DNA from 2 places in the Paenibacillus sp. NPDC056722 genome. Region 1 is predicted to be linked to the other one. Evidence: predicted binding sites of a transcription regulator. Region 1 holds the regulator's gene; the other holds the start of a gene.

Region 1 (7,435 bases):
CTTTCAATAGTTCGGGATAATCATTTTTGACATTACCGACAGCAGGGTCTACGGGGTATGCTCTCATTTTGGCAGATTCATAAGGCTTAAGCAGCTTTAATAAATTCTGGACATCGTGGTTGTCCCGTCCGAGCCAGTCGCTTTCATCTTCCGGTCGCAGAATAACAGGCATTCGGTCATGAATCTCTGCCATTAATGTATTGGGAGTGGTTGTGATAATCGTGCAGGTGGCCAGCTTCTGGCCTTTCGGGTCCATCCATATATCATATAGAGCAGCCATAGAGAAAATACTGCCGTCCGACATGCCGATTCTCATGGGCTGTTTGCGACCGTCTACCTGTTTCCAATCATAATAGCCGTCAGCTGGGATCAGGCACCGTCGTGACGCCACGAGTTTCTTGAACGAGGCTTTCTCCAATAAAGACTCCCCGCGGGCGTTGATCATCTTGTTGCCAATCTTGTCGTCCTGCGCCCAGGATGGGACAAGGCCCCAACGCAGTTCACCGATTCGGTTGCCGGTGCCTGTATGAATCACAGCCGGTATATGCTGCATGGGAGCGGCATTGTATCTGGGGGCATAATGAAGGATACTGGCGTCATTCGTAAGATATCTCAACATTAGTTCTTCAATAGAAACTGTAATGGTGTAACGTCCACACATGATGAAAGCCCTCCGAACATTAGTTTTTATCAGTGTACTATACTTCCGCGCCAGAAATAAATAAGATCTACCTTTGTGTGGACCTTTTACATTTCCCTCAAATGTAAGCTTTCACCTCTAATACAGGAGTACATTTTCTTTTCCAATTTGCCCATACTTCGTAGGGTATTGTTACATATTCTGTTCTGTAGTCATTAATCTGAAGGAGGAATTCACATGGGTGCAGAACATTGTGGACCGGTAGTAAGTCCTTGGACATCTACAGGAACGATTTTGGTGCTTTACATTCTGCTTGTGATCATTTTGAGTATTTGCTGGATTTAATGAAGAGAAAACTGAACTAATCTGACAATAAGTTAGCCGGGAAGAAAAATCATCTTATCTCAAGGGCGGATCTTTTGTTACTGCAAAATTTGGTGTCTTCATAAAAAAAAGGAGGAATTACTCATGGGTCAATATGCTGGAGGATACGGTTTGGGCACATCTACTGCTGCAATCTTGGTTCTTTTCATCTTGTTGGTTATCATCACTAAATCTTTCTGGCTTTAATTTGATTGCGTCTCCATGTTCAAGCCGTCAGACATTGTCTGACGGCTTTTTGCATTTCGAATCTTCTGACACTGGGAGCTTAACGCCGTATAGTCACCTGAGTCCCAATTGGAACCAGCGCAGCAAGTGTCAGCACATCTTGATTAAACATACGAATACACCCATGTGAGACCTGATGTCCGATGGAAGAAGGATCGTTCGTCCCGTGAATGCCATAATGCGGCTTGGAAAGTCCCATCCAGAATACCCCGAATGGGCCCCCGGGATTGGGCTGTTTGTTAATGATCGTATAATCTCCCTCTGGTGTTGTGGTCAGCATGGTTCCGATTCCAACAGGGAAACCTCTGACTACAGAATCGTTGTCCAGCAAATAAAGCATCCGTTGTGTCAAATCGACGATAATTCGGTAATTGGGCATAGGATCAGCACTCCTTTGATATCAGGATATGTGCGGAGTAGGGGTGCCGTTAATGCGAAGTGTTGTTGAAAATAAAAAGGTTATCACAGTGAGAGAGTATGAATAAACAAAAGACTGCTCCGCGTAACGGAACAGTCTTCTAAATAGAGAATTATTGATGAGTTAGTGGACATCCCGGAACAATCCGATGACCTTGCCCAGAATGCTTACCCGATTCAGGCGCAGTGGCTCATAGGACGGATTCTCTGGCTGGAGACGAATATGATCGCGTTCCTTATAAAAGGTCTTGACGGTAGCTTCATCGTCTTCAGTCATAGCGACAACAATATCACCGTTATCTGCGGTTTGCTGCTGGCGCACAATGACATAATCGCCGTTCATAATACCAGCATCGATCATACTGTCACCAAGAACAGAGAGCATGAACACTTTGTTGTCACCAACGTAATGCGTTGGGAGCGGGAAATAGTCCTCGATGTTCTCCGTTGCGGTGATAGGCACCCCGGCGGTAACCTTACCTACAACAGGAACACGAGTAATCGTCTGGGCAAATTGATGGACATTCTCCGAGTCTTCCTGGCCAAGCAGTTCAATGGCACGCGGCTTTGTCGGATCCCTGCGGATCAGGCCTTTCTTCTCAAGACGGTCCAGATGACCGTGCACCGTGGAACTGGAGGCGAGGCCTACAGCTTCCCCGATTTCCCGTACGGAAGGAGGATAACCCTTGCTGCGGACTTCGTTACGTATAAATTCCAGGATCGCCAGCTGGCGACTCGAAATCTTTGACATCAGAATCAACCCCATATAGTAATGTTTGGGAAAATTATAACATAGAACTGTCGTTCGCACAAACATAAGTTCTAACGTTATCAATAGTTTAAGAGAAGCGAACAAGGATGAGAACAGTAGGGAGAATGGTATATTCAATAATTGACTAGTACGTTGAGGGAATGAGCAAGATCGGCAAGGGAAATAAGCACATCAGGATCATTTTTTGCATCCAAAAAGGCAATTTAAAAAGAGGGGAACAATTGTTCGAAAATAGTATTGATCAAAACACATGTTCGTGTTATATTGTTTTTGAAAGTAAGAACAAGTGTTTGGAGGATGATGAATCATGTTAAAGTACAGTACATACCATAGCATCTATGACGAGGGTACAGAAGTTGACTCTGCAGGACAAACTTTAGGTTCCGGAATAATAAATAGAATTCAAGAAATCCCCAAGGTGCTGTCGAAAGGATTAAGTCCGTTGTTTAGAACATTTAACTTCTATAAGATAGCTCTTTTTTTGCTGCTGATTGTTGCAGGATTTACTGTAGTAGGTAATGTGTTTGCTGGTCCCGTCAATCTTGCGAAGCAAGAGAAGAAGATTGTTGTTGCACCTGGAGACACACTCTGGAGCATTGCTCTCAAGAATAAACCGGCCAAGATGAAGACAGCCGTATATATAGAAGGAATTAAACGATCGAGCCAATTGACCGACAGTCATATTCGAGCAGGAGATATTATAACAGTGCCGTTATTTTAAGAACTTCATGATCATAGATAGGAACATCAGAGAGCTTGCAGGGGGTAAACCTTGACAAGCTCTTTTTCTCATGGCAAAGTTAGAATGAATTTATTAGGGAGGCGAAATCTTTGGATATAGATGTATTGGTTGCACGAATTAATGAACTGGCACGCAAGCAGAAGAGCGAAGGCCTGAATGAAGAGGAAACGGCTGAACGCGCTAAGCTCCGTGAAATTTACCTGGGTAACATCCGCCGTAATTTTCGGTCCCAACTGGATACCATTGAATTCGTAGATAAATAAGCGCTGAACAAGGAGCAGAGGCTTCGTATGAACCCTCTGTTTCTTTTCATAGATATTTCAGGATGACTAGGGGGAAATGACATGGCCCGTTCTTGGGAAAGAATGGTTCAACGCAATTCACAGCAACTCAATAAGCAAAGAAAGAAACAGGGGAAGGATGCTATTCATTCCGCGAACTCCACTACAAAGACCAGCGATGTATTCAAGGGTCGCAATATCGTATTGCCCGTTGCTCTCGTTGCGCTAGGTGTGCTGTATTGGATCATCGGCACTCTGGATCAAAGTGGAGGTAGCGTCTTCATGCACTGGCTAGGCGTTGGGTTGTACTTGCTGCTGGCAGTTATGCTGTATTTCCGTCGTCCTTTCCTGAAGGTAGAGCGGAACAGATTATCCACTATCAAATTCAACCGCGAACGTTGGCTGCCTGCTACCGATATTGAGAAAATCACAGTCTCGCGTAGTGCTGTCACGATTAAGTATAAAGGCAAACGTACCACTTGGATGTTCTCCAAGCTGATTAACCGTTATGACACGGCTGCGATGGGCGAACGACTGCAAGAATTCGGTAAGGTCAACAACATTCCGGTAGAGCAATTGTAAACAATAGAGAGCAGTTCACTTCAGGGAGAGGGAGTTACTTAAATGCCGATTACCGCTGTACTGTTTGATTTGGACGATACGCTGCTTTGGGATGAACGCAGTGTTGAGGAATCGTTCCTTTCCGCTTGTGAGGGTGCAGGAGACGCTGTGAATCACCATGAGTTGGAAGCTGCTGTACGTAGAGAAGCCAGAGGTTTGTATGAATCCTATGAGACTTTTCCGTTTACCAAAATGATTGGGATTAACCCGTTTGAAGCGCTTTGGGCCAACTTCAGTGCTGGTGAACAGCCTGAATTCCGTCAGTTGGAACAGCTGGCACCGGTCTACCGCAAAGAGTCTTGGCGCCGGGGGCTGGCATCGCTTGGTGTAGATGACGAAGTCCTTGCTGAGACGCTCGCGGCCAAGTTTGCATCTGAACGCCGCAGCCGTCCTTATATGTACGAAGAGACCTTGCAGGTATTGGATCAGCTACGCGGAAAAGTGAAGCTGTTGTTGCTAACCAACGGTTGTCCTGCCCTTCAGCAAGAGAAACTGGACGGGGTGCCGGAACTGATTCCTTATTTTGATCATATTGTGATCTCTGGCAGTTTTGGCAAAGGCAAACCGGATACTTCGATTTTCGAGCATGCCCTTGGCTTGCTGGACATTGCGCCGGAGCAGGGCATCATGGTCGGTGACAAGCTGACTACCGATATTCTCGGCGGCTTGAGTACAGGACTTACGACCGTCTGGATTAACCGTACCGGTAAGGACAAAGATCCGGCGATTACGCCGGACTATGAAATCGGACATCTAGCGGAGCTGCTTCCGCTGGTACAAACTCTGTAAGGAACTTTTTTGTTTAGAGCCGCCTCCTGAAGTAGATTTTCTACGGATGGGGCGGCTTTTTCTATTACTAGTATGTTAATAAAGCAGTCTTTCCTTCCTGAAAAAATGTAAATAATGTGTATAATAGAAAGAGAATTATTACACCGAGGGCTCCATGCAGCAATGTTTGATGCTATAAAAGATGATTAAAAGAGATTAACAAAAAGCGAGTAGGAACGGAGGGGAAGATTGGAACTGTAGGAGCGATAGCGTTCGTCTGAAAGCTTTCCGAAAGAAAGCTAGCATCGAAAGCATAAACTGTCACCGGATTTCAACCGCCATAAGCGGTACAAATGAAAGAATTCTGGGGACAACAGTGACCGAAAGTCCAAACTTCACCGGAGTGACGCCGAGCCTTACGTTCGTATCTTAAACTCATCTTACATAGCAACTCTAGTAATAAGATAACCATTATATCAGGAGGGCTTCAGATGTTGAACCCGAGGAAAACGGTCTCATTATTAGGTATTGCATTCACATTGCTACTGGCAGGCTGCGCCTCCGGAACAGGTGGGGGAGGGCATGCCGGTCATTCTGTAGATATGTCTATGGAGCCGATCAAAGTAGAACTGGACTGGAGTCCGGCTGAAGTTACAGTGAGCAGTCCGGTTACATTCGAAGCTACGGTAACCCAGGAAGGTAAACCTGTGGATGATGCCAGGGAAGTGCTTTTTGAAATCGTCAACAAAGAGGGTAAGACTGAAAAAATGGAACTAAAAGGCTCTTCGGCAGGAGACGGGAAGTACACCGCAGAAGGAACCTTTGCCGAGGAAGGGCTTTACAATGTGACCTCTCATGTAACCGCACGGACACAGCATTCCATGCCAAGCAAGGAGCTTTCCGTTAAGCCATTGCCATAATTACGATAGCATGACTTGAACAACGATGAATCGGCAGAGACGGAAGGAAGACTTTCCGAATTCCCTTTATTCTGCTAAACTTACTCTAATGTTTTACTGGGGGGATAGGAACGTGGCTAAATATACACTTGCAGAGAGCTTACAGCAACGCATTTTGATTCTTGATGGCGCAATGGGGACCATGATCCAGCAGGTCCCGCTTACTGGAGAAGATTTTGGTGGAGAAGAACTGGACGGTTGTAATGAAATGTTGGTGCTTACAAGGCCAGAAGTTATTCAGACGATCCATGAGCAGTACCTGGAAGCAGGTGCTGATCTCATCGAAACCAATACATTTGGAGCTACATCAGTCGTTCTTGCGGAGTATGATATTCCGCAGCGGGCACGTGAGATTAACCTGGCAGCCGCCAAACTGGCGCGCAATGCTGTCGAAAAGTATGAGACTCCAGATCACCCGCGTTATGTAGTTGGTGCTATGGGTCCTACAACGAAGACTTTGTCGGTAACCGGCGGTGTCACGTTTGCGGAACTGGTGGACAGTTATGAGGAACAGGCAGTTGCCTTGATCGATGGTGAAGTCGATGTGCTGCTGCTAGAGACCTCACAGGATACCCTGAATGTTAAAGCGGGCAGTATCGGCATCCGTAATGCTTTTGAGAAAACCGGTATTACACTGCCTGTTATGATTTCGGGTACGATTGAGCCGATGGGCACAACGCTCGCTGGGCAGAATATCGAAGCCTTTTATATTTCACTGGAGCATTTGAAACCGATCTCTGTTGGCCTCAACTGTGCGACCGGACCAGAGTTCATGCGCGATCACATCCGGACGCTGTCGGATATTTCATCATCTGCCATCAGTTGCTACCCCAATGCGGGTCTGCCGGACGAGAACGGGCATTATCATGAATCGCCGGATTCACTCGCCCGCAAGATTGGTGCTTTTGCCGAAAAGGGCTGGCTTAATATTGCTGGCGGTTGCTGCGGAACGACACCGGAACATATCCGGGCCATGGTTGAGGAATTGTCGAAATTCCCGCCGCGTGAGCTGAACGGCACTCATCCGCCCGCTTTGTCGGGGATTGATCCAGTCTATGTCGAGGATGGTAACCGTCCTTACATGGTCGGAGAGCGTACGAATGTACTGGGCTCGCGGAAGTTCAAGCGTCTGATCGTGGAAGGGAAGTATGAGGAAGCTTCTGAAATTGCTCGGGCTCAGGTCAAGAGTGGTGCACAGGTAGTCGACGTCTGCGTACAGGACCCTGACCGTGACGAGAGCGAAGATATCAAGGAATTCTTGGAGCTTGTGGTCAAGAAGGTTAAAGTTCCGCTGATGATTGACACCACAGACCCGAAGGTTATTGACCTTGCCTTGCAGTATTGCCAGGGTAAAGCGATCATTAACTCCATTAACCTTGAAGATGGTGAAGAAAAATTCGAGCATGTTACACCTTTGATTCATAAATATGGTGCTGCTATTGTTGTCGGAACAATTGATGAGAGTGGGCAAGCGATCAAGGCGGTCGACAAGCTGGCGGTAGCGAAACGTTCCCATGATCTGCTCGTGAACAAGTATGATCTGTCATCGGAAGATATAATTTTTGATACGCTGGTGTTCCCGGTTGGGACAGGGGATGAGCAGTACATCGGTTCCGCGAAGGAGAC
Region 2 (7,435 bases), on a different contig from region 1:
CCAAACCGTGGATTTTACACAGGATTTCTGCTCATAACGTCTCTGGAGTCCGTTATTTTCTGAAACGGTCGGTGAATCAGGAAATAACGTCTCTGGGGTCCGTTGCCAGATAGAACAAGAAGCAAATACTAATTTCGAGATAGGTCCATGATTCTTTAACCCAGACATGCAACAAAAAACGTCCCTGCCGTATGGACAGGAACGTTAATAAAATCAGCTTTATTTTCACATGCATGTAACCGCTCGACGCCTCCCCTTCACTACTTAGCTGCGCTCTCCAGTACGATTTCTCATGCCAGCCAGACCGAGCAGGCCGATGAGTCCCAACCAGCCCCAGTTCGACCCGTTTCCGGTACTGGTGGTGCTGGTGGCCCGATAGGTACCATTCTGGTTCGTCGTGGACAACGGAGCTACTCTGTGATTATCTTCAGTCCGAACGTTGTTGTCCAGGATGTTACTGTTGCTTCTGCTCGTTCCTGTCGTACCATTGATCATGCTGCCATTTGGATGCAGTCGGTTTGCGTCGTTTCTAATGGTGCCGGTATTGCGCGTGGTATCCCCCACCCCGTCGACTCCAGCAGCCTCGGCCGTATAGCCGGTGCCAAGCAGCGTCATAGACAGTGCAGCGGTACAGATAAGGCTTGTTATCAGCTTATTCAAGATATGTTGCCCCCTTGTAATTTGGTTGCTGATAATTTCCCCTTATCCCTTATTTTCTATGCAACCCCAAACTGCTTATCCTGTAACAATATTCACGGTCTTGCTTGCGGCGTCATACGTAACCTTCGCACCCAACGCTTCCGCCAACGCCCGCACGGGCACATAGGTGACGCCGGTATCCAGAACACCGTCTGTGAGCTTGTTACCATTCAGGACGATGCTTACCTTCACGTCTTTGTTCACGTTGTCACCTCCATTGATCACCTTAAGTGCAGCCTTGATCTGCTCTGCCGACGGGCGGAGGCCTGCCCGCAATTGATCAATTGAAAGGCCATAAGCAATCTGCAGATGGGAATAATCTTTGAAGGAGGTCCAGTCCCCGCCCCATTCAAAACCCAGCTGTTTCGCCTCCTGCACTACTTCCTGCCAGTCCGCGATTTTATTGCCGTTTCCGTCACGCTTCATATCCCATGAGATGCCCTTGCCATCTGGCAACAGCAGTGCAAAGTCAATCGCCAATCCATAATTATGATAACTGAATCCCCCGCGCGCATTGGTCACGATATTCCCCGGCTTGCTTCTCCCCTGTGCATAAAGAGCATTCTGCTGAGCAAGGGTCCGCAGGCCCTGGGTAATGATAATCGGCACGCCCTTGGCGAAGCTGCGCTCGATCAGCGCATTCGTTCCTGCCAGTACGGCCGGGTTCAGCCCCGTGAGAGCAGTTGCCGATTTGCTTTTTACCACGTCCAAAGTCAGCATATATTCACCCCCTGGTATAGTAGATGTCCGAATTTTCTCTTCTGCTTGTACAGATACCCCTATGCCTGGATGTTTGTAATTTCAATGCTTCTGCATACCGCTTTCCCACGAAAAAAAGCCCTCGGACAACGTCCGGGGCTCCATCTAAGAAATTCACACTTTCATTTACCCTGAGATCCATATCGCATCTTTTTCTCGTCTCACCATCTGGATGTTTCCCATCCACAAGGACAACCTAAATAGGCATCCTAGACAATAGTGAAAGGGGATTCGTCATGGACATCCATACCAACAACTACAAAATCGCCGCATTAAGCGAACGGGATGAAGCGATTGCGATTATCCGGGACGCGGAAGCTGCCCTTGCCGAACTGACAGGCAACCCCACCGTAACCTTGATCGCTTATGAAAAAAGCACAGAGGTACACACCTAGGCAGTAGCTTGTTATACGATATAGGCCTCCACAATCTGGTCTACACGAATCCACTTCCATTCCTCCGCCCACTGCAGCTTAATCTCCCGCGAGTGGGTGTGAATGGAGGTCACAAAGCCGCTCACCACCTCATTCTCGAACGGATCGAACAGAATCACCGTGACGCATACATGACTTCGCAGTGACAGCGCCAGGGTGCTCTCAATCTCCTCCTGCTTCTGCTCATCCAGTACTGGCTGGATGCGGCGCAGCGTCTCCCGTTCATCGCTGATAATCCGGTTCTTGTGCTCCGGCAGCATCATCCGGCTGCTCTCCCATAATCCGTTACCTTCCAGCTTCTTACCCATTGCCTGGCCTCCTTCTGTTCAATTAATAACCCCACATAACACGAACGTATGTTTGTATTATATCCATAGTCAAGTCCTTTAATCAATATGGAAAAAATGACAATCTGCACGCAAAAAAAGCGCCCACAGCTGTGCTGTGCAGCGCCTTTTATCGTCATCCCCAGGCATAGGGGCAGGGTATCTTATGGTTTAACAGTTTCCGAATCTGTTCCGGTTACCACCTTGGAATCAGCGGCTGCCTTCGGGTCAGCATCCTTGTCCGGCTCCAAAAGTCCAGTAGCCACTCTGGCTTCGTTGAGCTTAGAGATTCCGTACAGCATCGCGAGATCTGCATTCTGATTAAGCTCGTTGAATTCGTCGGCGGACACATCAGCAGAATCGGCACCTTTTGAAGCTTTTTCCTTTAAAGAATAGGCACTTTGAAAAGCAATCTGGGCCTCATCCAGCAGCTTCTTAACTTTCTCCGGCAGACGGTCGGAGATTTCAACCTTTTTCGCCTGAGATGAAATATCAGTAGCCGTATCCTTGAACTGAGCAATGGCTTTCTCCATTTCTTTGGATGTAGCTGTCCCAGCCGAGTACGCAGCGATCGTCTTGTTGAATTGCTCCCGCGACGATTTTCCTAATTGTTCAATTTTAGACATTTCATTGTAATAATTTTGCACAGATTCCTGCACTTCTTCCTCCGACAGCGCCGCGGTTGAAGCAGAATCATTATAGCTGCAGGCTGAGAGCATTAGAACCAGCCCAATCAACCCTATTAGCCAAGCTCGTTTCATCGTTTACATTCCCCCCACATAACAGAATAATGTCGGTTATTGTAAAGTGCAAATGAAATTAATGTAAATCGGGGGAAGATGCAAAAAAATACATCATAGCTATGTGTGCAACCAATGACCGGATAAGGCAGTATAATAATAAATATAACAAATGTTTATGGGGAGAGGAGGTTCATTCGATGCCTTATTGTACAGCCTGTGGAACAGAATATAAGCAGGCCGCTAAATTTTGCGGAGAATGTGGGACCGCGCTGAACGGAGGAGCTTCACCGACAGCCGAGCGCACGCTGCGAGACCTGACGCCTGCTCAGGAAATCAAGCTATGGGAAGGAAAGCCTGCGGGCATATCCGACCGACTGAAGGGTCTTGTGGGCCTTAATACAACCACTTATACGATTACAAGCCAGAGAATTATAGTAAAGACAGGCCTGATCGGTAAAAATGTCGAAGAGATTGAATTGCTCCGAATTCGTGACCTGGGAGTATCCCAATCCATTCTGGATCGCATGCTCGGTATCGGGACACTGACGATCTTTTCCGATGATGCTTCATCGCCCGAGCTGTGGTTCCGCAAGATCCATGGTGCCCATACTGTCAAGGATGCGCTGCGCAAAGCAGTACGTGATGAGAAGACTGTTAATAACATCAGCTATCGCGAACAGATTTGACCTTATACGCCTTTGTTGCAGATCAAACAGCCCCGGATCATTTCCGGGGCTGTTACCTCGTTCACTTCTATATACAGAATTCCACATCGCCCTGCGTTAAGGAAGAAAGAACGCCGCCGCCGGGATGACCTCCTTGACCTGACTGGGACTCTCCCACATCAGCACGGCCCGTGCATCACCCTGATTCTCATAGAACTCCACTTTGATGTCATGCAGCTTGCCAGCGATCAGATTAACAATACCTTTTCGCTCCTGTCCACTCTGCTTGATCCAGCTGTCAATAACCAGCTGTCCGTCAATCCAGATTCGAATGCCATCATCGGATGAAGAGTACACCGTGTAACCCTCACTATAAGTCGCACTGAGCCTTCCGTTCCAGCGTACAGAGAAGAAGTCCACACCGATTGCCGGGTCCGGCGAGCCTTGTCTCCAGACAAAGTTAATATTGGCATCCGTCCGTACTAAAGCTGGCATTCCGCTAAGAACCATATTATTAAAATACTCTCCCCGCAGACCACTGACAGGGACTGGCGGACTACCCTCAGGCTTGGAAGCCTGAACTGCAAGCGCCTTCGTATATTCACTCCTGTTGATGGTGAAGCTGGCATTCATAAAATCCTTGATAGCCGACTCCGTATTGCTCTCATAAAGAAGCTTGCCCCAGGTCATCAGGTAAGACCACCTGCGCTGTGACTTGGCAAGTAGTGCAGGTGACGGAAGCTTGCCATTCTCCCCAATAGCAATCAGCTTGCCCCGCCCAAGATCCCACAGCCGATTATAAAACTCATCCTTAAATTCACTGTTATAGATATCGAGTGCCAGGATATCCACCCTCGCCCCGCCGGGGTAATAAGCTTCTTGCGCTTCAACTCCATCACCGTCTGCATTGGGGCTCCACACCCATAGTATATTGTTCAACTTATGAGTCTTCGTGAAATGATCGAACATCAAATTCCAAAGTGTGATGAACTTGCTCTTGCGCCCCCACCAGAACCAACCGCCGTTCATCTCGTGATATGGCCTCCATAACACAGGAACACCAGCATCCGCTAACTTGCGCAAAGACAAAGCAACGTCATCGAGATCGGCAAGCAGTGCAGCATTCTGGGGAGTGCCGGGCGTTACGTATTTATCGAATTCTGCATTACTCAGATTCATAGATACATTAGACCAGGCCGGGGCTGTTCCAGGCAGATGAGCGTGATAGGTCAGGGCTACAATCCCTCCGGACTGGTACCAGCGGATTGCACTGGCGACCACCCCGTCTCTTTGGCTGCGGATCAGTTCTGGCCTCTGGTTGTTAATGGCGCCCAGTTCGTAACCATGAAGTCCGGCATACTGTCCCCCAGTCGTCTTCAGCTTGTTGCTGAATTCATCGGGACTTTCGAGATAATCATGCTGTCCGTTAATAATCCCCGTGCCTTGTAAAGCATATAACGTCCTCAGAAGATTTCGGGCAGGAACCGTCAAATTCGGATTGGCCGGGGTCATGACCCAATTCCTGAACGCCGTCTGCCACTGCACATCGTTTACCAGCCGTGATGCAGAATCTAACAGCTGCCAAAGTACCCCTTGTTCCATTAGCCCTCACCACCCTTGTACTTTTGGTACATAGTATGAAAAGGCCCTGTACATGGACGCGGCTAATCTACAGGACAGAGAGCCTGTCTTTAGAATCTGCTGTTTCTCTGCTCGATTTTATCAGCGATATACAAATCCAGGCGCTATAATTGGAAATACGCTATACTGATTGAAGCGCAGAAAAAGGAGGAGCAGAAGTGAAGTTACGTAAATTAATCGGCAGTCTCATCATTGTTGCGCTGCTAGCTCTGGGTTCTTACTGGTATGAAGAGGACGGACAGTTCACGCCATCATCCCCATCCGATTCTGAAATTGTCCAGCTGGTCTTTCCCTCGGATCGTTATCCGGAGACAGCTAAGCATATCCAGGATGCCATTGCAAAGGGCGAGTCTGCCATATGCACAATCGATCGTGAGCAAGCAGAGAACAACCGCCGCCTCTCTCTAAAGGGCGTCCCTACCAAGAAGGGCTATGACCGCGACGAATGGCCAATGGCGATGTGCAAGGAAGGCGGAGAAGGCGCAGATATTGAATACATATCGCCAAGTGACAACCGCGGTGCCGGAAGTTGGGTTGGCAATCAGCTAGAAGGATATGCGGACGGTGTTCGCGTGGAGTTCATGTTCCAATAATGACAGAACCGGCCCCGGATAGCCTCCGGGGTCTTATTATGTAAAGGTGTCCACAATATTCGCCATCCACACCCACCTGAATGTGCCATTGTTCAACTCTAACTTAATTTGCAGCGGTTTGACGTTCATAATCCGCACAATGCCACTTAATTTTTCAGTGCCAAACGGGTCCCAAGTATGCATGGAAATCCTGCACCCGTTCTGAAACGAATGAAAAATATCTTCCATAATCGCCTTGCCTTGCGCCACCGTTAATTCAGGCTTACCGCGGTACTCCATATCTCTGCACTCCACCTCTAGTCGCTCCAGTAAGCCCTTCATCCAAAGTTCCTGACTTGCTGCTATGCCGAAATCCCCAATATTGATGGTCATGATGTCTGTCCCCCTGCCGAAATTTAACGATTGATTTTATTATATGCGAACAAATGTTCTTGATGCAATGTTTAAAATCCTCTATTTCAGTTTAAAATAGAATGGAATTTTATCCATAAACGGAGAGCCAGGTGTTCTATATTTGTTATCGCGGAAGAAGACTATACGGACCCATGTCTGAAACCGAGGCCTTGCAGGAATGGTTTACCTTATCGGGAACGATCAAAGAATTGTACATTGTCGAAGTGGATCAGAATACCGGAAGAATCAAACGCCAAATTGGGCCTGCGCGCAGAAAAAAGAAATAACCCCCGCCCGGCTAAGGCCAGGGGGGGGACAGTACGATAAAGCTATCCTAGAACAAACAGGCTTTAGTGATGATAACCAACAGAATGAAGAGAACCAGAATAGCACCTGTAGAAGTAAAAGGACTTACACACGGAGCGACAACCGGAGCTTCATTTACCGGACTAACATTTCCACAACCGCAACCATATCCTGCACCCATTTAAATTTCCTCCTTAGAATGATGAATATTGAATACAGCTCAGAATATGTGAAATTCCGCCTTGAGGTATGGGCCAACAGGTAAAGAAATGCGTGACAATTATATCAAGGCCTTGACTGAGCTATTTTTGTGTACCCTGCCTGCTTATAAAAAAGAATATCCTTGTCGATATAGCTTATAGAGGGAGGTGCGACATGGATATTGCAGCATTATCTACTTCAATGAGCCAGGCATCCCTGGCCCAGGCTGTGGGTATACAGGTATTAAGCATTGCTAAGGACCAGGCAGAAACTCAGAGCCAGAATCTGGTGCAGATGCTTGAACAAAGCGTTCATCCGAGCTTAGGAAAAACACTTGATATTCGCGTCTGATTGTTTTATGCTAATCTAACAAGAACATTAGTTCTCTTTTTAAAAGTATTTCAAAAGACACCAGGCGGAAAGCAGACACCTGCTTTCTCCGCCTCTCTGTATTTCACAAGCCCTCCGGGCTTTTCTTTTACTTTTAAATACGAACATACGATCCTATAATGAGGTGGATGAAGTGAAATCATATTATCAAATGACTGTTTTGGAGAAATGGACCGAGGATCTATACAACAGACTCCAAATAAAGCAGCCTTCCCAAATCTCCATCGAGTATATTTCAGAACGCTTGAATATCTGGGTCCATTATCTCGATGTGAGAAGCAAGGC

What was found. The regulator LexA, encoded in region 1, represses DNA repair genes until DNA is damaged. The targets are predictions, from matches to a motif close to CGAACATATGTTCG.
Region 2: the regulator LexA is predicted to act here: its motif matches at 6,279-6,292, upstream of ACFRAM_RS10100 (YolD-like family protein).

The regions. Positions count from the first base shown of each region.
Region 1 is NZ_JBHTYV010000001.1:270,389-277,823, reverse strand. It holds gene ACFRAM_RS01350 (SOS response-associated peptidase) at 1-661, opposite strand, end outside; gene ACFRAM_RS01345 (sporulation protein YjcZ) at 1,109-1,210, shown strand; gene ACFRAM_RS01340 (L,D-transpeptidase) at 1,290-1,628, opposite strand; gene lexA (transcriptional repressor LexA) at 1,791-2,417, opposite strand; gene ACFRAM_RS01330 (LysM peptidoglycan-binding domain-containing protein) at 2,746-3,159, shown strand; gene ACFRAM_RS01325 (DUF896 domain-containing protein) at 3,270-3,443, shown strand; gene ACFRAM_RS01320 (DUF502 domain-containing protein) at 3,525-4,043, shown strand; gene ACFRAM_RS01315 (HAD family hydrolase) at 4,086-4,871, shown strand; gene ACFRAM_RS01310 (FixH family protein) at 5,342-5,770, shown strand; gene metH (methionine synthase) at 5,943-7,435, shown strand, end outside.
Region 2 is NZ_JBHTYV010000003.1:321,769-329,203, forward strand. It holds gene ACFRAM_RS10060 (WGxxGxxG family protein) at 265-660, opposite strand; gene ACFRAM_RS10065 (M15 family metallopeptidase) at 736-1,419, opposite strand; gene ACFRAM_RS10070 (hypothetical protein) at 1,695-1,853, shown strand; gene ACFRAM_RS10075 (YolD-like family protein) at 1,865-2,200, opposite strand; gene ACFRAM_RS10080 (hypothetical protein) at 2,383-2,979, opposite strand; gene ACFRAM_RS10085 (PH domain-containing protein) at 3,159-3,647, shown strand; gene ACFRAM_RS10090 (glycosyl hydrolase) at 3,744-5,228, opposite strand; gene ACFRAM_RS10095 (DNA-entry nuclease) at 5,426-5,860, shown strand; gene ACFRAM_RS10100 (YolD-like family protein) at 5,897-6,232, opposite strand; gene ACFRAM_RS10105 (hypothetical protein) at 6,406-6,540, shown strand; gene ACFRAM_RS10110 (hypothetical protein) at 6,588-6,740, opposite strand; gene ACFRAM_RS10115 (YjfB family protein) at 6,935-7,111, shown strand; gene ACFRAM_RS10120 (ImmA/IrrE family metallo-endopeptidase) at 7,284-7,435, shown strand, end outside.